Regions from separate parts of the Ruegeria sp. BG5 genome, predicted to be linked through region 1. Evidence: riboswitches for the same ligand, from Rfam matches in the RefSeq annotation. Region 1 holds a riboswitch; each other region holds the start of a gene.
The links. Region 1 has a riboswitch for cobalamin ahead of ACR0KX_RS17865 (hypothetical protein). Riboswitches for the same ligand answer to the same signal wherever they lie in the genome.
Positions count from the first base shown of each region.

Region 1 (6,814 bases):
ACCTTTCCTTCCGTTGGGCCCGGCAGCGCGCGGGCCTTGCCCGCGCGCTGCCGGGCCCAAGGCCGCTCAGGGGCATCGGCGTCAGCCGATGGCCCGTGGCGGGCGCGGGAGTGTTCCGGGAATCGGATCACACCATGCGAACGCGGTTCAGCCCGTCCGTTTCGGTTACGGAACAGCAGATCGACCGCAACGTGCGCGGATGGTTGTAATCCCAAGGCCGCCCACGGTGCAGCGTCGCCCGCTCGTCCCAGATCAGGACGTCGCCCGCGGTCCATTGATGCGAATAGACATATTCGGGCCGGGTGCAAAAGGCGATGGCCTCGTCCAGAATGGCCTGGCTTTCCTTGTGCCCCAGCCCTTCGATGGCGAAGGCGTGGGATGCTATGAACAGGGCCTCTTCGCCCGTCACGGGGTTCGGCCAGATTGCCCGCCAGGGCCGATCGGGCCAGCGGGTCATCCGGGGCAGGGCTGCCAGATCGGCATCGATTTTCATGCGGGAATGCGACAGCCTGTGCCAGATGATGGCGTCTTGCAGCGGTTCTTTCAGGTGGCCGGGCATCTCGGCCCAGGCAGCGCGTGTCGAGGCAAGTTCCGTCTCGCCGCCGCTGGGTGGGACCACGAGGGCGGTCAGAATATTGATCAGTGCAGGGGTAGGCAGGAATGTGCTGTCTGTGTGCCACAGCATATTGGCCTGCAAATCCAGCAGGCGCAGATCGTCGCGGGCGCGCAAGCCGTCCTCTGTCTGATTGGACAGTTCCGACACCTGAAACTCCACATCGCGCCCCGCCGCCATCTGTTCCCGGTTTTCCAGCGGCCCAAACAGTTCGCCCAGACGCATGTGATCGTCATCCGAGATGCTCTGCCCCGAAAAAAGCAGGGCGGAATGCGTTTCGAAGGCGTGCCGGATCTGGGGGTAGAGGTTATCCTGCGTGACCTCGCGCAGGTCGACGTCATGAACAATCAGGCCGAATTTGGGGTGCAGCGGGGTTGTGCGCATCAGGCTCCTCGATCATGGGGCGGGGGTCGACTTAATCCTCTTCGAACGGGTCCCATTCATCCTCGACCTCTGGCAGGGCTTCGGTTTCGACCTGTGCCGCGCGTTGTTCGGGGGTTTCTATTCTGGTGATCTTGGCCTTTGGGAAATGCGCCAGAACGGCTTGAACCAGCGGGTGTTCCGAGGCTTCTTCTTTCAGCGCCAGTTCCGCCCTGTCGCGAATCTCGGCAATCGTCGGCGCGTCGCCATCGGACACAATCGACACGGCCCAGCGATTGCCTGTCCACCGCTGCAGGGCCGAGCCCAACCGTGGGGCCAGATCCGTCGGGGCTTGCGGCGCAGGCGTAAACTCGATGCGTCCCGGCTGATAGGAAACCAGCCGCACGCCATTTTCGACCTCGACCAACAGTTTCACATCACGGTTGACGCGGATCAGTTCGACAACGTGATCGAAACTGGGATAGCGCGCCAAAGCGGCCTGCGTGTCCTGGGCCAGCGCCGCGACCGGAGCACCCCCTGCCCCGCGAGGCGCAGGCGCATAGGTCGGTGCTGCGCGCGCTTCAACCGGTGCCGTGCCGTTACCGTGGATCGGCATACCGCCGCCCGGTCCGCCATTTGGTGGCGCAGGTGTATCCTGCAGACGTTTGATCAGTTCTTCCGGGCTGGGCAGGTCGGCCACATGGGTCAGACGGATCACTGCCATTTCGGCGGCCATCATGGCGTTGGGGGCGGCCGAGACCTCCTCCAGCGCCTTCAACAGCATTTGCCACATGCGGGTCAGTACTCGCATGGGCAGGGCGTCAGCCATCTGCTGGCCACGGGCGCGCTCGTCAGGGGATACCGTCGGATCCTCGGCTGCGTCCGGCGTGATTTTGACGACCGAGACCCAATGGGTGATCTCGGCCAGATCACGCAGCACCGCCAGCGGGTCGGCCCCTTCGGCATATTGCGCGCTAAGCTCGGTCAAGGCCCCGGCGGCATCGCCGCGCAGGATCATATCCATCAGGTCCAGCACCCGGCCACGGTCGGCCAGTCCCAACATGGCGCGGACCTGATTGGCGGTAGTTTCCCCGGCCCCGTGCGAGATCGCCTGATCCAGCAGCGAGGTTGCATCCCGGGCAGACCCCTCGGCCGCGCGGGTGATCAAGGCCAGCGCGTCCTCGGCAATCTCGGCCCCTTCGGCGCTGGCGATCTTTTGCAGCAGGCCGATCATATCCTCGGGCTCGATCCGGCGCAGGTCGAAGCGTTGGCAGCGGGACAGAACCGTCACCGGCACCTTGCGGATTTCGGTGGTGGCGAAGATGAACTTCACATGCTCGGGCGGTTCCTCCAGCGTCTTGAGCAGCGCGTTGAAGGCGCTGGTCGAGAGCATGTGAACCTCGTCGATGATATAGATTTTATAGCGGGCCGAGGCGGCGCGGTAGCGGACGCTGTCGATGATCTCGCGAATATCATTGACGCCGGTACGGCTGGCGGCGTCCATCTCCATCACGTCGACATGGCGGCCTTCCATGATCGCGGTGCAATGTTCGCAGACGCCGCAGGGTTCGGTTGTGGGGCCGCCCGCACCATCGGAGCCGATGCAGTTCATGCCCTTGGCGATGATCCGCGCCGTGGTTGTCTTGCCGGTGCCGCGAATGCCGGTCATGACAAAGGCTTGCGCTATGCGGTCGGCTTCGAACGCATTCTTAAGCGTGCGCACCATGGCATCCTGCCCCACCAGATCAGCAAAGGTTTCCGGACGGTATTTGCGGGCGAGAACCTGATAGGCGGGGCTGTCTGTGTCGGTCATGTCTGCTCTGGCGGATTCGGGACGTCGTCGCAGCGTAGTGGCCGCTGCCGCCCGCGTCCACCGCAGGGTCGGGGAAATTTGGTTTGGAAAGACCCGAGATCGGCGTAAACTGGAATCTCAGTATTTTTGAAGCACATTTTACAAGCAGGCTTGGGTTTGGGAGGAAATCTTTGATGTCGCAACTGGTCGTCTACGCGCTGCAAGTCGGAGGCGGAACACTTGCGCTGACCTCGATGCCGGGACGCGGCGGAGATTACGCGGGCGATCTGGATACTATTGCGGATTGGAAACCCGGTCTTGTGATCTCGATGACCACGGAAGTTGAGATGCTGCAGGACGGGGCCCGGACCTTTGGCAGTGACATTCAGGGCCGCGCCAGCAGATGGGTTCATTTGCCGGTCGAGGATTTTGGCGCCCCGCCGCGCGCCGTTCAGGATCGGTGGGGGTCGGTCAGCGCATCGGCGCGGCAGGCTTTGTCCGGCGGTGGCCGGGTGCTGGTGCATTGCCGGGGTGGGTGCGGGCGATCCGGTATGGTGGTCTTGCGCCTGATGCTGGAATGCGGGGAACCGGCAGACAAGGCGCTGGCCCGGTTGCGGGCCCTGCGCCCCTGCGCGGTGGAAACCGACGAGCAGATGGCATGGGCCACGAATGCGACCCACGCACCTTTGGATGCGCGCTCAGGCTGATACCCGTGCCGGTTCCTGGACTGGTCTTGAAGGTCTCAGGGCCAAGACCTCAAGCATGGCGCAAGGTGTTCTTGGCAAGGCCCCGGACGGAAGGGCCGCGCATGTCTCGTCAAAAATCAGGTCGGCATATGTATCCAGCGTTTGGATCGGCGTGTCCGCCTCGGTCCCGCAGAAGATGCGTATCTGTTCAGGTCCTGCGCGAAAGCGGGCCATGCACCCTTGCGCGCAATGAGTCAGGTCGCTGCTGCCTTCGATTTCAAATCCTTCGCTGGTGACGTGGTCGGCCTTGTTCATTGCCTCGGCCAGCGCGCGCGCCATGCGCGCCATTGCGGGGCAGGGCCCGCCTGTGCGTTGGCAAATGGTCGCCACGTATTTGTGGGTTTTTGTCTTCCAGATCATCCTGCGCCCTCCGCGCGGCGGACGGGGACGTTGGCAGGCGGTTCAGCTATGCGCTGTCAGGACCTGCCCGGACACCCCGCCCGAGTTTCGGTTACGTTGATGATGGCAGGTCTCCTGACTTGCGGGTCGTTGCTTTGCCGACCTTCCCAGCCTTTCGGCCAGTGGCATTCCGGCATCGCTTACCGCTTACAGTTGCGGGGGCAGTCGCGGCCTTGGTTCGTTCCGGTTTGACCGGGCAGAACCGCACCGTGTTCCCTTTTCATCCCGACCCATTGTGTGGATCGGAAACCATCACACAACCGCTAGCGTCTGTTCGCGTTCTGAGTCAAGCGCGGTTTTGGGTGTCACGTACACAAGTCTTGTGCCGGGCGACGTGTGGTCAAGTGGCAGCAGGGTTGACTCGGCTGCGGGTTGTTGTGCCTCTTGGGCAGGTAAACCGATTGGTTCAGAAAGGCCCGCAGGTTCGATGTTGGACACGCAGCAGCACGTGAAGATCGAGGATTTCCAGTTTCCCGCTGGTCCGGCCCAGCTGTCGGCGCGGATGTATCGGCCTTTTACTGATCCCGACACGGTGGTGGTTCTGAACGGGGCGACCGGTGTGCCGCGCGACTACTACCAGCACTTTGCCCGGTGGTTGGCAGCCCAGCGTGGCATGGCCTGCCTGACGTATGACTATCGCGATTTCGGTCACTCTGTTTCCGGCCCCATGCGCGACTCGCAGGTCACGATGTCGGACTGGGCCCTGATCGATATGCCCGCAGCACGGGCCGAGATGCGCCGAAGGTTTCCCGACGCCCGGCAGTGGAGCATTGGTCATTCCGTCGGCGGAATGCTGGGGCCGATTCAGCCGGATATCGACCAGATCGACCGGATGATCTGTGTTTGCTCGGGGTTGGTGACGCTGTCCGATCACCCATGGCCCTATCGGGGGTTGGCCTGGGCGTTCTGGCATGGGCATGTACCGCTGCTTGTGAAAGCCCTGGGGTATCTGCCCGGCAAAGCCATTGGGTTCGGTGCCGATCTGCCGGGCTCTGTCTATTGGCAATGGCGCAGGTGGTGCACCGCACCTTTGAATTATGTGCCTGAGATCGGGCAAAAACTGCCACTGGCGCGCTGGGCGGATCTGGGTGTTCCGGTAGATCTGTTCACCAGCGACGACGATCAGACCGTCCCGCCACAAGCCGTATGGCGTCTGGTGGATCTGTATGGGCCGGACGCGCGGCGGCACCTGTTGTCACCCAAGGAGTTCGGAGTGAAAGAGATCGGCCATATCGGCGCATTTGCCCGCCGGAATTCGGCAATCTGGCCCCGGTTGGTTGCCTGATTGTGCTGATGAGCGGATACGTGGGGGAAAGGTGAGAGGTTGGACATCGACCCAAGCGGGGCTCGTTGTGGCTGCTTCCTTCCGGACCTGACCAGGTTGGCGAGGCGCTCGCCCGCGCCAACCTCTCAGCGCTTGATATAGGGAAGCCTGGGGAAAATGACAACCCGTCAGAGTGTCAGCCGGATGCGTTCGAACCCCTGCGGGTCCGGGTCCAGAACGATAGGGTCGTAGTTCTGCAATTCGGGCAGGTACTTCAGCGCGCCGGGCCCCGTACTGAGGATTGCCTGAACCCCGGCCTGCGGCGTGTACGAAAACGGATAAACCGCCTGAGACAGCGGGTCGGCGGGCAGGTACCCGGTCAGATAATCGCGTAGGATTCGCTTGATATCTATTGCAGGCAGGTTGATCGGCTCTGCCGTTTCCACAAACGGGAAATGCCCGCCACCATTGGCGCGGTAATTGTTGAGCGCGACCACAAAATCCTGATTGGGGTCAAGCGTAGACCCGTCAATTCTGGCCTGCCGGATGCGGCGGTGAGAATTGTCGATCAACTGCCCCTGAGCGTCAAACCGGGCCGGGTAGAACGGGTCGATCTGGTAGGTCAGGCCAAAGAGAAGGTCGAAATTGTACCCAACCCGACCGGGGTCGATCAGATCGGTCTCGGCGTCGCGACGCATGGTGTTGAAAAGACCCGCCGACATCTCAAGCCAGTCCAGCACCTGAGCGCCGCTGACCTTCACCGCCCTCAGTTCGTTCGGAAAGACGTAAAGGTCCGCAATGTGGCGCAAACAAACCTCGCCCGCCGGGACATCGGTGTAATAGCGCGGCCCGGACCGACCGCCGCATTTATAGGGCGAAACGGCGGACAACATGGGCATATTGGCCAGTGCGGTGCCGGACAGATAGGGGCGCAAGGCGGCGGCCTGCGCCGAGGCCACCAATGCCAGCCCCCGATCAACGGCGCAAAAGCTGAAAAAGCTGTGCATCGGTTTTGCGATTCGCGCCACCGGCTCGGCCATCTTGGTGCGGGTTCGGGCGTGCACGGGTGCAAAAAGCCGGACCATGTCGGGGTCCTCTGGCGTTTCAGGGGCGGAGTTGTTTTGGCGAAGCGGTCTCAACCCGACCTGCTGGTCGGTGATTTGCCACCCGAGATCGGCAGAGTGGGACAGGTTCAGATCAATCACGCCCAGATGATTTCCTGCGGACCCGGGCATGACAACCGGTTTGCCATGGACCAATCCGGCCTCAGGGTCGACATGGGCCAGCCCCCGGTGGTCGTTGCCGGGAAGGGTCAGGTGTGTGTGCCCGGCCACTAGGGCGTCAATGCCGTCAATGGCGGCCAGTGGGATCACGGCATTCTCCAGCCCCGGTGCTTCCTGATCCTGACCGAGGCCGGAATGGGCCAGCGCGATGACCAGATCACACCCCGCCGATTTCAGGGTCTGCACGGTGCGTCGCGCCGCGCTCAGACAGTCCTCGACCGCGATGTCATCGCCCAGATGATGCGCTTCCCATTGCGTGGTCTGAGGGGGCAGAACCGACAACACGCCCACGCGGATGGGAATGTCTTGCCCGTTCAGCGAAATCGATCGGTCAAGCACCGCATGGCCCTGCCAGCT
Region 1 is NZ_JBQFTC010000007.1:46,947-53,760, reverse strand. Features, by position in the region: gene ACR0KX_RS17880 (TauD/TfdA family dioxygenase) at 128-997, opposite strand; gene ACR0KX_RS17875 (DNA polymerase III subunit gamma/tau) at 1,029-2,786, opposite strand; gene ACR0KX_RS17870 (protein-tyrosine phosphatase family protein) at 2,960-3,472, shown strand; gene ACR0KX_RS17865 (hypothetical protein) at 3,464-3,871, opposite strand; cobalamin riboswitch at 3,959-4,179, opposite strand; gene ACR0KX_RS17860 (alpha/beta fold hydrolase) at 4,338-5,195, shown strand; RNA gene ffs (signal recognition particle sRNA small type) at 5,225-5,323, opposite strand; gene ACR0KX_RS17850 (bifunctional 2',3'-cyclic-nucleotide 2'-phosphodiesterase/3'-nucleotidase) at 5,363-6,814, opposite strand, start outside.

Region 2 (6,814 bases), on a different contig from region 1:
GCCGCGATCTCGGCAGCGCCCCGGAACCCGTGCCGCTGCATTCCGGCGATCCAAGCAGGGTTGGCGGCGCGGGCATGGACAACGCGGCTGATCTCTTCGGGCAGGGTGCGCGCGCGGGGATTGTCCGGGTTGGTGTTGTCCAGATGGTACAGCTGCGCCTCGCCGCCGGTCACCTTTTTGGCCGCTGCAAACCCGGCCTCGTGCGTGGCGTAATCGTTGGCCAGCAGCAGGTCGGTCTCGGTCAGGTCCTGCAGGTGGACAAAGCTGTCGGCATTGGCGACGCGCTGCGTGATCCCATCGACGTCCTGCGCGATATGCTCGCCTTCCAGCGCATAGGAACTGGCCTGCAACCATGCTTCACCCGCCTGCGTGCGGGCCTCATCCGTATAAATTTCAGACAGTTGCGTCATGTTCACGCCATAGCTGCCCGGCGCGGGGCCGAACACGCGCGCAGCCGGGGCCTGCCCGGCATAGGGGTTCCAGTCCGGTGCCTCATCCCGTTCGGACAAGACCCGCACCACTTGACCGTAAAGCGCAGAGAGCGTCGGGAACACGTCGCGGAAAAGTCCCGAGACGCGCAGGGTGACATCCAGACGCGGGCGGCTGAGGTCGGTGATCGGCAGAACTTCGATGCCTGAGACGCGCTCGGACCCCTTGTCCCAGACCGGCTTGACGCCCAGCAGGTGCAGCGCCATGGCGAATTCTTCCCCGGCGGTGCGCATGGTGGCCGAGCCCCAGAGGTCGACGATCAGCCCCTTGGGATAATCGCCCTCTTCCTGCAAATGCCTCCGCACCAGTTCCTCGGCCAGTTTGACCCCTTGGGTATAGGCGGCACGCGTGGGCACGGACCGTGGATCGGTGGTGTAGAGGTTGCGCCCGGTGGGCAGCACATCCGACCGACCCCGATAGGGGGAACCCGAAGGGCCAGCCTCGATCCGTTTGCCCGCCAATGCGTCCAGCAAAGCGGTGCGTTCGGCATGGGCCGAGGGCGCGGGGTCGAAATTGCCGGTCACGTCGGGCACCCGGCCAAAGACATGCAGCCCGTCGCCGAACTGGCTTTCCTTGATGTCACAGACAAAGCGGTCGATGCGGGTAATCGCCTCGGCGGTACAGGTGGCCTGATCGAGGTCCAGGTCGCTTTCCAGCCCGATGGCCTGCGCCTCATCCCGGATATCCTCTTGCAGGCGGTCGCGGCGCTTGGGGTCCAGCCCATCGGCGTTTGAAAACTCGTCCAGCAGAGATTCCAGCCGCACCATCCGATCCGGCGTACCGCTTTCCTTGAGCGCGGGCGGGATATGGCCCAGCGTGACGGCCCCGATCCGGCGTTTGGCCTGCGCGGCCTCGCCGGGGTCGTTGACAATGAACGGGTAGATGACCGGCAGATCGCGGATCAGCGCCTCGGGCCAGCAATCGGCGGACAGGGCGACGGATTTGCCGGGCAGCCATTCCAGCGTGCCATGCGCGCCGATATGGATCAGCGCATCCGCACCCAGCCCTTGGCGCAGCCACAGGTAAAACGCCACATAGCCGTGGCGCGGAGTGCGCGAGAGGTCGTGGTAATCGTCATCGCGCAGCTCGGGCGAGCCGCGTTCCGGTTGCAGTGCGATCAGGGCCTTGCCGCGTCGCAGGGCGGTGAAATGGAAGGCTCCATCGGCGCAGGCCGGATCATCTTCGGGCTTGCCCCAGACGGATTGCAGATCACTGCGCAGGGTTTCGGGCAATTCGGCCAATGCGGTCAGGTAGTCCTGCAGCGGCCATGAAATCCGGACATCCGGCAGCGCATCGGCAATCGGCTCGGCAGGGGTGGTGTCATAGCCTGCGCCTTGCAGATCGGACAGCATCGCCTCGGCCGAGGTCAGCGCGTCGAGGCCTACCGCATGGGCCATCTGCCAGTCCTTGCCGGGATAGGTGGACAGCACCAGCGCAGGCGTCTGATCGGCTTTGGGTTTGTCGTGCAGGTTAAGCCAGCCTGACACGCGGTCGATGATCGCTTCGATCCGCTCGGGCTCGGCCCGGTGGGCGAAACGGGAATATTCCAGATGCGGGTCGCGCTTGCCCGGTTCCTTGAACGAGGCGATGCCCGCTGAAATCCGCCCGTCCACTTCGGGCAGTACCACATGCATGGCGAGGTCGGCGGGGGATAGCCCGCGTTCCGCCTCGGCCCATGCCTTGCGGCGCGAGGTGGCCAGCGCGACCTGAAATACCGGCACGTTGGCGGCGTCCAGAGGCGAGGTGCCCGACGCGCCTTTGCCCGAGAATGAGGTGGCGTTGATGATGGCCGACGGGGCCAGCGCCACGACCTGCTCACGCAGCCAATCGGCTGCTGCGGGCGCTTTCAGAGACGGAGCGAACAGGCCCACCGCCTCAAAACCCCGCACGCGGAGGCTGCGGATCAGAGCCGCGACAGGAGCGGTGTCGGCTGAGGTCAGATAGGCCCGGTAGAAGGTCACAAGGATGCGTTTTGCATCGCCCGTGAAGGCGGCATCCACCGGGATCACGCCGCGATCCGGGCACCACGCGCCGCATTCGGGCAACGTCTTGGCCCCCATCACCGGCCCGGCATAAAGCCCCGCCGCCAGCGCCATTTGCGCCAGGGCGGCCTGCGCCGCGACCTCTCCGCCGGTGTCGCACAGATGCGCCAATCGCCGCAGGGTCGAGATGGGCAGGGTGGAATAGTCATCCAGCCGCGTATCCTCGCGCCCGTCCGCAGGCAGGACCGCCAGCGCGATGCCCTTGGCCTGCGCCAGTGCCAGAACCTGTTGCAACCCGTAGGACCAGTAGGGCACACCGCCGATCAGGCGGATCAGTATACCCTTTGCGCCCTCCAGCGTCTGTTCCACATAGGTATCGACCGACAGAGGGTGCTTGAGCGCCGTTAGGTTCGCCAGCCGCATCGTCGGCATCCGCCCCTCGGGGCCGCCACCGCGATGCCAGCCCGCCGCAAAGGCGCCGAGGTCACTGTCCGAGAACGACAGCACCACCAGATCCGCCGGGCTCTGGCCCAGATCGGTCGGGGTCTCGGTTTCCTCTAACCCGTGGCTTTCGCGGAAGACGACGTGCATGGTTTACTCGGCAGCCTCGGTCACACCCACGAGGATATCGCGGATCGCGGCCTCTTTGATGTCGTCATGCTCGGCAATCACGACCAGACGTGAGCGACGGTCCTCGCCGGGCTCCCAGGGGCGGTCATATTGGTGCCGGACGCGGGCACCGACGGCCTGCACCAGCAGACGCATGGGTTTGCCCTGAACGGCGGCATAGCCCTTGACGCGCAGGATGTTCAGCTCATTCGCCAGACGTTCGATCTTGGCGACCAGATCGGCGGGTTCGGTCTGTTCCGGCAGTTCGACGATGATGCTTTCGAAATCGTCATGCTCGTGGTCGTGGTGGCCGTCGTGATGCGACGGTCGAGCGTCCATGTCATCCTCGGCGGCGGCCTCAAGGCCCAGCACGACGCGCACGTCCACGGCACCTTCGGCCACTTCAACCACGGGCAGAGGGCGCGGGGCTTCGGCCGCGATGATTTCTTTGGCTTTCGCCACACCTTCGGGACCGGCCAGATCGGGTTTGGTCAGCAGGATGATGTCGGCGCAGGAGATCTGGTCCTCGAACACCTCCGACAAAGGTGTTTCGTGGTCGATCGAGTCATCGGCCAAGCGCTGGGCATCCACCGCCTCGACATTCGGGGCGAAGCGACCGGCGGCGACAGCCTCGGCATCTGCCAAGGCGATCACGCCGTCCACGGTGATCTTCGACCGGATATCGGGCCAGTCGAACGCCTTCAGCAGCGGTTTCGGCAGGGCGAGGCCTGAAGTTTCGATCAGGATATGATCCGGGCGCGGCTCCAGCGCCATCAGCGCCTCGATGGTGGGGATGAAGTCATCGGCCACGGTGCAGCAGATGCAGCCATTGGCCAGTTCCATGATGTTTTCCGCCGGGCAATCCGGGATCGCGCAGGATTTCAGGATGTCGCCATCAACGCCCACATCGCCGAACTCGTTGACCACCACGGCCAGACGTTTGCCTTGCGGGTTCTGCATCAGATGCTTGACCAGCGTCGTTTTGCCCGAGCCCAGAAAGCCGGTGATGACGGTGACGGGGAGTTTTTCGAGGTTGCTCATTTCAGGGCTCCAATCGGGGGAATGCGCGAGGCGCAGTTTTTGCGAAAATGTTCGGGGCGCTCGCGCCATTTGACCAAGCCGTCCTCGGTGGCCAGATACTTGGTCGCTCCGTCGACGATGACGTCAACGTGATCGGTTTCGTTGAGGTTCTCATAGACAAAGGTCCAGCGATCCGGCCCGCCACGCAGCACGATGGAACAGCCCTGATCGCAATTCGACAGGCATTCGACGGCTTTCAGTGTGACGCCCTCGGGCAGGTCCGCCTGTTCCAGCGCTTTGTGCAGCAATGTGCCGGGGCGCTGGTCATCATCCTCGATGGGCAGACCACGGCGGCACGTGGTGCAAACCAGCAGCTCGACCGGCGCAGTCTCGGTCATGTCTCTCATCCCCCCAAATCCTCTTCGCGGGGGACGGGGTTTCATGCGGGCCACGCGATGCACATGGACCCGACACCGGAACACCCCGCCCGGTTTCAACTTCGGGTGCTGGCAGGTCTCCCGGCTTGCGGATGTCAGAGGCCCGGTTCGTCTGGCTCCTCTGTCGGATGTCCCGCCTTCCCGGCCTGGCAGGCCAGTGGCATTGGGCACCCTCTCCGGTCACGGTCGCGGGGGCGGCTGCGTTTGGCGGATAAACCGTTGACGCATTCCCTTTTCATCGGCTGTCGCCGACACCAACGACAGGGACATGCGGCACGTGCGGGCAGGTTGTCAAGCGCGATGCGACCACCATCGCGTGGCTAGGATGAAAAGCGACCTGCCAGCGTCGCTGGGCGGCATGACGCGGTGCCCGCGACATGGTCGCATACCGGAAAACACGCAGGGAGACGCGAATAATGAAAGTTGGGTTCATCGGACTTGGAAATGTGGGCGGAAAACTCTCGGGCTCATTGCTGCGCAACGGGATCGACCTGACGGTCCATGACCTCAATGCAGACCTGGTGGCAGAATTCGTCGAAAAGGGCGCAAAGGCCGCCGAAAGCCCGGCCCAGCTGATGCACGATTGCGACGCGGTGATCACCTGCCTGCCATCGCCTGCCGCCTCGGACGCGGTGATGCAGGAGATGTTGCCCGAGGTCGGCCCCGGCAAAATTTGGATGGAAATGTCCACCACCGACGAGGCCGAGGCCAAGCGGCTGGGTGCCATGGTCATCGAACGGGGCGGGGCGGCGGTTGATTGCCCCGTTTCCGGCGGATGCCACCGGGCGGCAACCGGCAATATCTCGATCTTCGCGGGTTGCGACCGGGATACTTTTGAGCGAATCCTGCCCTTCCTGACAACGATGGGCCGTCGGGTGTTGCATACCGGCGATCTCGGCTCGGCCTCGGTTCTGAAAGTTCTGACCAACTATCTGGCCACCGCCAACCTGATCACCTGCGCCGAAGCGCTGGTGACCGCCAAAGCCGCCGGGATGGACCTGAACACGACCTATGAGGCGATCAAGATCTCGTCTGGCACCTCATTTGTGCATGAGACCGAAAGCCAGGTCATCCTGAACGGCTCGCGCGATATTTCCTTTACCATGGACCTTGTCAAAAAGGATATCGGCCTGTTTCAGGACGTCGCCGACCGCGCGGGTGTCCCGCTTGAGATCAACCCGATCATGATCAAGATCTTCGAGGACGGCATCGCACGCTACGGCGAACGCGAACTGTCGCCCAACATCATCAAACGCCTGGAAGACGCCACCGGCCTCGACATCCGCGCGCCCGGCTTTCCACCTGAAATGCAGGACGATGAACCTGAAGAACCGGGTTATGAGGTTATCCCGGCGGGGCGCGATTCCTAAGAGGGGCGCGCTTTCGTCTTTGCGTCGCGAGGTGAAGGTATTGAAGGAAGTGGAGGCGAGTACCGGAATCGAACCGGTGTACACGGATTTGCAATCCGCTGCGTCACCACTCCGCCAACTCGCCTTTTCAAGTAAAATCAAATACTTGCCGTGGTGTGACAGGCGTTTTAGCAGCTTTCTTATGGGGCGTCCAGAGGATTGCGTGTAATTTTGGCGCCTGAGGCGGGAAATGCTGATCTGGGCCGGATCACAAACCTGTCGCACGGGCCGGGCTGTGGCAACAGGGCCGTTGCCGGTTGCTGCGGGATGTGGCAAAAGCCAAAAAAACGTGGGAATTCAGACGAGAGATCAAATGACAGATTTCGCAACCCGACGCCGCACTATGGTCGATACGCAGATTCGGCCCTCTGATGTCACGAAATTCCCGATCATCGATGCCATGCTGACCGTCCCGCGTGAAAATTTTGTGCCGGATGCGCAGCGCGAGGCCGCCTATGTTGAAGGCATAATCGATCTGGGGGACGGGCGCAGCATGCTGGAGCCTCGGACTCTGGCCAAGATGCTGGACGCTGTGAATATTTGCAAAGATGAGGCGGTTCTGGATATCGCGCCGGGGCTGGGGTATTCCACCGCCGTTGCCGCGCGCATGGCTGAACTGGTGGTTGCTGTTGAAAGCGATGAGGCGCTGGCCGCAGAAGCGCAGGATGCCCTGACCGAGGCGGATGCAGACAATGCCGTGGTGCATGTGGGCCCGCTGGAGCAAGGGGCCGAGGAACACGGGCCTTACGACGTGATCATGATACAGGGCGGCGTGCAGCAGGTGCCGGACGCTCTGCTGGGTCAGTTGAAAGACAACGGGCGCATCGCCTGTCTGTTTGTGCAGGATGGTCTGGGCGTCGTTCGGATC
Region 2 is NZ_JBQFTC010000001.1:2,121,221-2,128,034, reverse strand. Features, by position in the region: gene cobN (cobaltochelatase subunit CobN) at 1-3,062, opposite strand, end outside; gene cobW (cobalamin biosynthesis protein CobW) at 3,066-4,121, opposite strand; gene ACR0KX_RS10135 (DUF1636 domain-containing protein) at 4,118-4,498, opposite strand; cobalamin riboswitch at 4,592-4,811, opposite strand; gene ACR0KX_RS10130 (NAD(P)-dependent oxidoreductase) at 4,915-5,907, shown strand; tRNA gene ACR0KX_RS10125 (tRNA-Cys) at 5,958-6,031, opposite strand; gene ACR0KX_RS10120 (protein-L-isoaspartate O-methyltransferase family protein) at 6,260-6,814, shown strand, end outside.
Region 2: another riboswitch for cobalamin. It lies ahead of ACR0KX_RS10135 (DUF1636 domain-containing protein); the one in region 1 lies ahead of ACR0KX_RS17865 (hypothetical protein).

Region 3 (6,814 bases), on a different contig from region 1:
CATGCCGTCAAAGCGGCAGAGATGTTCACGACCCATCTGGGCGCTCTGCTGGGTGATCTGGCCGTCACCTTGATCCCTCGGGGCGGCGTGTTCCTGGTGGGCGGCGTGGCGGAGAAGAACCGCTGGCTGTTTGGCGAGCGCTTTCTGGATGCCTTCAATCAAGGCGGGCGATTCAGCGATTTGCGGCAAGGGATGAACCTTTATATCTCGGAACAGGTCGAATTTGGCATTGTTGGCGCTAACAACTTCTGTAAAAATGCGCTCATGCGGTAAAACCGTGTGACCATTTCCAAAGAAGGACCGCGGGATGATCCTGTGTTGTGGCGAAGCCCTGATCGACATGATCGCCGAACCGACCAATTCAGGCGCGCAGGGCTATGTGCCCCATTCCGGCGGCGCAATTTTCAACACGGCCATCGCGCTGGGGCGCTTGGGCGCGCCGGTGGGGATGCTGACGGGCCTGTCCTCGGATATGTTTGGCGCGCAATTGGCGGACACGCTGAAGGCAAGCCATGTGGACACCTCGCATGTGATTGTCAGCGACCGCCCGACCACTTTGGCTTTTGTGAAGCTGGTGGATGGGCATGCCTCGTACAGTTTTGTTGATGAAAACACGGCGGGGCGAATGTTGCAGCCCGAGGATATGCCGCAGCAATTGCTGGCGACCTCGACCCTGTATCTGGGGGGGATCAGTCTGGCTTGTGAACCCTGTGCCGATGCCTATGCCGCGCTGCTCGACCGTCATGGCGGCGACCGCGCGGTGATGCTGGACCCGAATATCCGGCCGGGATTCATCAAGGACCAGACCCGCTATCGCACCCGCCTGAATCGCATGATCGCGCAGGCCGATATCGTCAAGGTTTCGGACGAGGATCTGGATTGGATCATTCCCGGGCCGGAAACCCATGCCGAGAAGGTGCCCTTGTTGCTGAAGGCCGGGCCGTCGGTGGTGATTGTGACGCGGGGCAGTCAGGGGGCGTCGGGCTATCTGGCGGACGGGTCCGAGACATCGGTGGCGGTCAAACCGGTGCAGGTTGTCGATACTGTGGGCGCCGGCGATACGTTCAACGCGGGCGTTTTGGCCGAACTCCACCGCGCCGGGCACCTGAGCAAAGAGGGCCTGCGCGCCTTGACGCCTGATAGCCTGCGCGCGGCTTTGTCCCTGGGCGCAGAAGTGGCCGCCGTCACCGTATCCCGCGCCGGGGCAAATCCGCCCTGGGCGCATGAGCTTTGATCCCACGAGGGAACCGACATGAAACGATCCGACATCAACGACATCAAGACCGAGGCGCAGGCCTTCATCAAATCCTTCGGCGCGGTCCTGCCGCCCTTCGCCGACTGGTCCCCTGATCAGATGCGCAGCGCAAAGGCCGACACGATCCGCGCCCGTGGTTTGGGCTGGGACATTACCGATTACGGTCAGGGCAAGTTTGATGAACTGGGCCTGTTCCTGTTCACCCTGCGCAATGGCGACGTGAATGATCTGAACCAGGGTCGCGGTATGCTTTATGCCGAGAAACTGCTGATTTCGCGCGACAAACAATTGTCTCCGATGCACCGCCATATCATCAAGGCCGAGGACATTATCAACCGGGGCGGCGGTGATCTGGTGATGGAGATCTACGCCTCGGACACCGAAGGCGGCATTGATCGCGACAATCCGGTGGTTGTGCCCAGCGACGGCTGCGATGTCACCATCACCCCCGGCGAGTTGCTGCGCCTGAAACCCGGCGAAAGCGTGACCCTGATGCCCGGTATCTGGCATGCTTTTTGGGCCGAGCGTGGGGATTGTCTGATCGGTGAGGTCTCAACCGTCAATGACGACCGCACGGACAATGTGTTCGAACAACCGATCCCCCGGTTCGCGACCATTGAAGAGGACGCAGCACCGGAATTTTTGCTGGTTGCGGATTACTAAACACTCAGTCCGCGCCGCCAAAATCTCGGTCAGAACGCTTGACAATTAAATCCGCGACAGACTAGCTGACCAGCGATGGTTCCCGTTGCGATGCCTGCGGGATGAAAATGGGAATACGGTGCGGCCCTGCGGCCAAATCCGTGACTGCCCCCGCAACTGTAAGCGGAGAGCGACGCCAAATCACCACTGGCCTGAACAGGTCGGGAAGGTTGGCCAAGCCATGACCCGCAAGTCAGGAGACCTGCCATCACCTGTGCAACCAACCCGGGGCGGGGCGTCCTGGAAGGAGGATTTGATGGCTCAATTTTTCGCCTGCGGGCGTGGCTTCTTCTTTTCGCGCGGTTTCCGCAGCGGGGACAGCCATGTCATCCCAAGCTGACCACTTCGTCCTGATCTGTTCGACCTGTCAGGGTGAAATCGAAGCCAAGGCAGCCAAGGCCAGTTTGGACGCAACCTTACCACCGGGGTTTGCGACCCGGTTGATTGCCTGCATGGCAGGGTGCGAACGCCCCTTGACCGTTGGGCTGCAAGCCGAAGGCAAGGCGCAATACCTGTTCGGCGATATCCAAAGCCCCGCCGATCTGGACGCGATTGCCGCCTTCGCCCGCCAGTTCCGCGACAGTGCCGACGGCTGGACCAGCGCAGCCGACCGGCCCCCTGCCCTGCTTTACAAAACTCTGGCGCGTCTGCCGCGCCTTTCGACAGAGGGCAAGATATGAGTTTTCTGGTTGCCAAGGGGCTCGAATACTACGCCCTGAATGGGGATGTGTTGCTACAGGATGTCTCCTTCTCATTGGATGAGGGGTCGATCCTGGCCATTGCCGGGCCAAACGGGGCCGGGAAAACCACGCTGTTGAACCTGCTTTGCGGCCTCGAACGTCTGGCCCTGGGCGATGTGACGATCAAGGGGCAAAGCCTGCGTCAATTGTCCGCCCCGGAACGGGCACGCACCATCGCCGTGGTCGGGCAGCAGGAACTGCCTGACGGCCGGTTGAAACTGCGCGACTATGTGGCCCTTGGGCAAATCCCGATTCAGGCCGACCGGTCCGCCGAGGATCATAAGGCCGATCTTGAGCGGGTGCTTGAGATCACCGAACTGGTCCCGCTGGCCGATAAACCGATGCAACGTCTGTCCGGCGGGGAACGTCAGCGGGCGCATATCGCACGGGCTCTGGCGCAAAGGCCATCGCTTTTGTTTCTGGACGAGCCGACAAACCACCTCGACCCCGACGCCAAGGGCCACATGCTGTCGCTGGTGGCCGAACTGGGCGTGACGGTTGTGATGATCGTGCACGATCTGGTCATGATCCCCGAATTCGCCACCCATGTCGCTTTGATGAAGGCAACCCGCATGACCGGCTTCGGCCCGGTTCCCGAAGTTCTAACACCCGAGCGTGTGCGCGATACGTTTGGCGTTGACTACCTGTGTTTCCAGCACGAAGGGCGCGTGATCCCGGCGCTGGATATCCGAAAACGAAAGCTGTCATCTTAACAGGAGAATTTGATGATGCAGAAATTCTGGTCCGTAGTCCTTGTTTCGGGCCTCGCGAGTGGTGCGGCGGCACATGAAGTGACCGTCGACAATTGCGGAGAACCACTGGTGTTCGACGGCACGCCCGAGCGGATTGTCGTGCACGACATGAACATGACCGACATGGCCTTTGCGCTGGGTTTGCAGGACAAGATTGTCGGCCTGACCGGCATTACCGGCTGGTACAAGACCAGCCCGGATTTCGATGCAAAACGCGGTGACATCCCGGAACTGGCGCCCAAATACCCCACCGTCGAAAATCTGGTCGCGGTCGAGCCGGATATGTTCTTTGCCGGTTGGTATTACGGCATGCAGCCGGGTGGCGAAGTCACCCCCGACACGCTGGAACCCTTTGGCATCAAAACCATGGTCCTGACCGAAAGCTGCGTTCACCTGAACAAGGACCGCCCCGAAGCCAGCATGGACCTTCTGTTCGATGACGTGCTGCGTCTGGGCAAGGTGATGCATGTGGAAGACAAGGCCGAAGCGTTGGTTTCGGGCTGGAAAGACCAGCTGGCGGCCATCGAATCCAAAACCGCAGACCTGCCGAAACCCCGCGTCTTCCTGCTGGACGGTCCCGCCGATGCGCCCTTTACCGCCGGTAAATTCGCCATTCCAGACGCCATGATCGAGGCTGCGGGCGGTGTCAGCGTCACCCATGACATGGACACCAGCTGGGGTCGCACCTCATGGGAAGCAGTGGCCGCCGCAAACCCCGAATTTCTGGTCCTACTGGACTATCAGACCGGGAACGGTGCCGAGGACACGTTCAAGTTTCTGCAGGAGCATCCGGCCATGTCCCTGACCGATGCCGTCAAGAACGAACGCTGGATCGGTCTGCGCTATGAAGAGCTGACACCGGGACCGGCAAATATCGACGCCATCGAAAAGATGGTTTCGGCCATGCACCCGGAGCTCAACTAAAATGGCTCAAACGGGGCGTGCGGTCCTGCTGGGGGCGGTCATTCTGACCGCCCTTTTGCTGCTGTCCGTTGTCTATGGCACGACATCCATTCCTGTCGCAGACGTAGGCACAGCGATCATGCTGGGCACCGGATTGACCGAAGGCGAGATGTCCCCCCTGCATCGGATCGTGTTCGACCTGCGCCTGCCCCGCGCCCTATTCGCGGCGGTCATTGGCGCTGGTCTGGGTGTGGTCGGCGTGGTGCTGCAAACGACCACGCGCAACGATCTGGCCGACCCGTTTCTGTTTGGCCTGTCTTCGGGCGCAGCCGCCGGGGCGGTTCTGGTCATCACGGTAACCGGGGACGTGCTTGGCATCTGGACCCTGCCGCTTGCTGCCTTCTGTGGCGGCTTGATCGCGTCAGGCATCGTTCTCGCGCTGGTTCAGGGCTTGCGCACAAGCGCGCCGGAAAAGCTGATCCTTGCAGGGCTTGCGGTCTCGTTCCTGTTTTCTGCCATCACCAACTATCTGATTTTTTCCGGCGACAGTCGTGCCGCGCATTCGGTGATCTTCTGGATGCTGGGCGGTCTTGGCCTCGCGCGGTGGGAGACCTTTCCCCTTGTCCTGATCGGGCTTGCGATGATCCTGGGCTATTCACTCTATCGCAGCCGCTGGCTGGACGCGCTGCTGACCGGGGATTTCACAGCCGCGACGCTGGGTATTCCGGTTCAGGGCCTGCGGTTTCGGATGTTCTTTGTTGCGGCTTTGGCCACGGCAAGCTTTGTCTCGGTCGCGGGCGTCATTGGCTTTGTCGGCCTGATGGTCCCTCACATCGCCCGAGGCATTGCCGGAACGCTGCACCGTAATCTGCTGGTAACCTCGGCCATCGTGGGTGCGATCCTGCTGACCCTGTCCGACATCCTGTCGCGCCTGTTGCTGGCCCCGCAGGAATTGCCCGTCGGCATCGTCACCACATCCATCGGATCGCTGTTCGTCTTCCTGTACCTGTTCAAATCCGCCCGAAACGACTAAGCCTAGTGCGTGCCGCGTGGTACGAAATAGGGATCGACCATGATCGTCTCGCTGGCTTTTGCGGGATCGGCCAGCCTGCATTCCAGCAGCGCAATGACCTGATCGACAGCCTCAGCAATCGGGTTGTTGACCGTGCTCAGGTTGAAGATCGGCCATCTGGCCATTTCGATGTCGTCAAACCCGACCAGCGACAGCGCGTTTGGAACGTCCAGACCCATCTCGCGCGCCGCTGTCAGCGCCCCGATTGCGCTGGCATCATTGGCGCAGATCAGCGCGTCCAGCCTGTGCTGACCCAGCAAGGTAAGCGCGATGTCCCGCCCGGTCTCGACCGTGAAATCTCCGGTCTCTTCCGCCACCAGTCCAAGGCCCGCGCGTTCCAGCACCTCGATCACACCTGCCCTGCGCTCGGCCGAGGATGAGAAACTGGGCGCACCACCCAGAAATCCAAACCGTGTCCGACCTTTCCGGATCAACGCTTCGGTCGCAAGTCGCGTACCTTCGGCATTGCGACAGCACACGTTGTCGACCCCTGGCGCCTTCACAATGCGCCCTGCAGAAATCATTGGCACGCCCAGCTTGCTGCATCGTTTGACCAGCGCCTGAGGCATACTGCCCCCGCGCAGGATCAAAGCATCAAGCGGATAGCGCAAAACCTGCTCGATCGCGTCTTCTGCACGCTGATCCCCACCGTCAATGAGAATCGGCCATTTGTTCAACGCGTTCAGTTTGCCGACCAAAGCGCGGACAAATTCGGAATCAAAATCGCTGCGCATATTGCCGACAAACACCGCCACAAGGTGCGAGCGTCCGTCCTTCAGACCAGCGGCCAAAGCGTTTGGCTGATAGCCCATACGTTCAGCCATATCCTCGATTATTTTTCTTTTATTTTCATCAAGATACGCGCCGGGCGTAAAAGCGCGGGAAACGGCCGAACGAGACACCCCAGCCGCGTCTGCGACGGCCTGCGCAGTGACCCTGCGGCGCCTTTCGGCGGGTTTGTCACGATCCTGAACCACGCTCAACCTGTCCTTCGATTTGGTGGAATTTGTCAATATTGCTAGAAATCTTTCACCGAACTGTCATACGTTAACACTATGTGGGCACGTGTGCAGATTCCAGACGCGTCCATGATGCAGGTCGGAGGCTGCGCGCATCAAACGCCGCAGGGGAGCCTGCACAATAACCTGGCACAAATTTGCCACCGGTCCCTTAGCTGCAAGGGGCCGACACCGAACCGGAGGATCGAAATGACCAAACTGAAGTTTTGCGCAACGGCTGCCGCACTCGCGTTCACCGCGACCACAGTCTTTGCAGAAACCGAAATCACCTGGTGGCACGCACATGGCGGGCAATTGGGCGAGACCGTCAACAAGGTGGCCGAGAAATTCAACGCGTCGCAGGACGAATACACAATCACTCCGATTTACAA
Region 3 is NZ_JBQFTC010000003.1:161,886-168,699, reverse strand. Features, by position in the region: gene ACR0KX_RS12910 (glucokinase) at 1-273, shown strand, start outside; gene ACR0KX_RS12905 (carbohydrate kinase family protein) at 308-1,234, shown strand; gene ACR0KX_RS12900 (D-lyxose/D-mannose family sugar isomerase) at 1,253-1,918, shown strand; cobalamin riboswitch at 1,978-2,181, shown strand; gene ACR0KX_RS12895 (DUF1636 domain-containing protein) at 2,281-2,637, shown strand; gene ACR0KX_RS12890 (ABC transporter ATP-binding protein) at 2,634-3,410, shown strand; gene ACR0KX_RS12885 (ABC transporter substrate-binding protein) at 3,423-4,373, shown strand; gene ACR0KX_RS12880 (iron ABC transporter permease) at 4,375-5,385, shown strand; gene ACR0KX_RS12875 (LacI family DNA-binding transcriptional regulator) at 5,388-6,401, opposite strand; gene ACR0KX_RS12870 (extracellular solute-binding protein) at 6,633-6,814, shown strand, end outside.
Region 3: another riboswitch for cobalamin. It lies ahead of ACR0KX_RS12895 (DUF1636 domain-containing protein); the one in region 1 lies ahead of ACR0KX_RS17865 (hypothetical protein).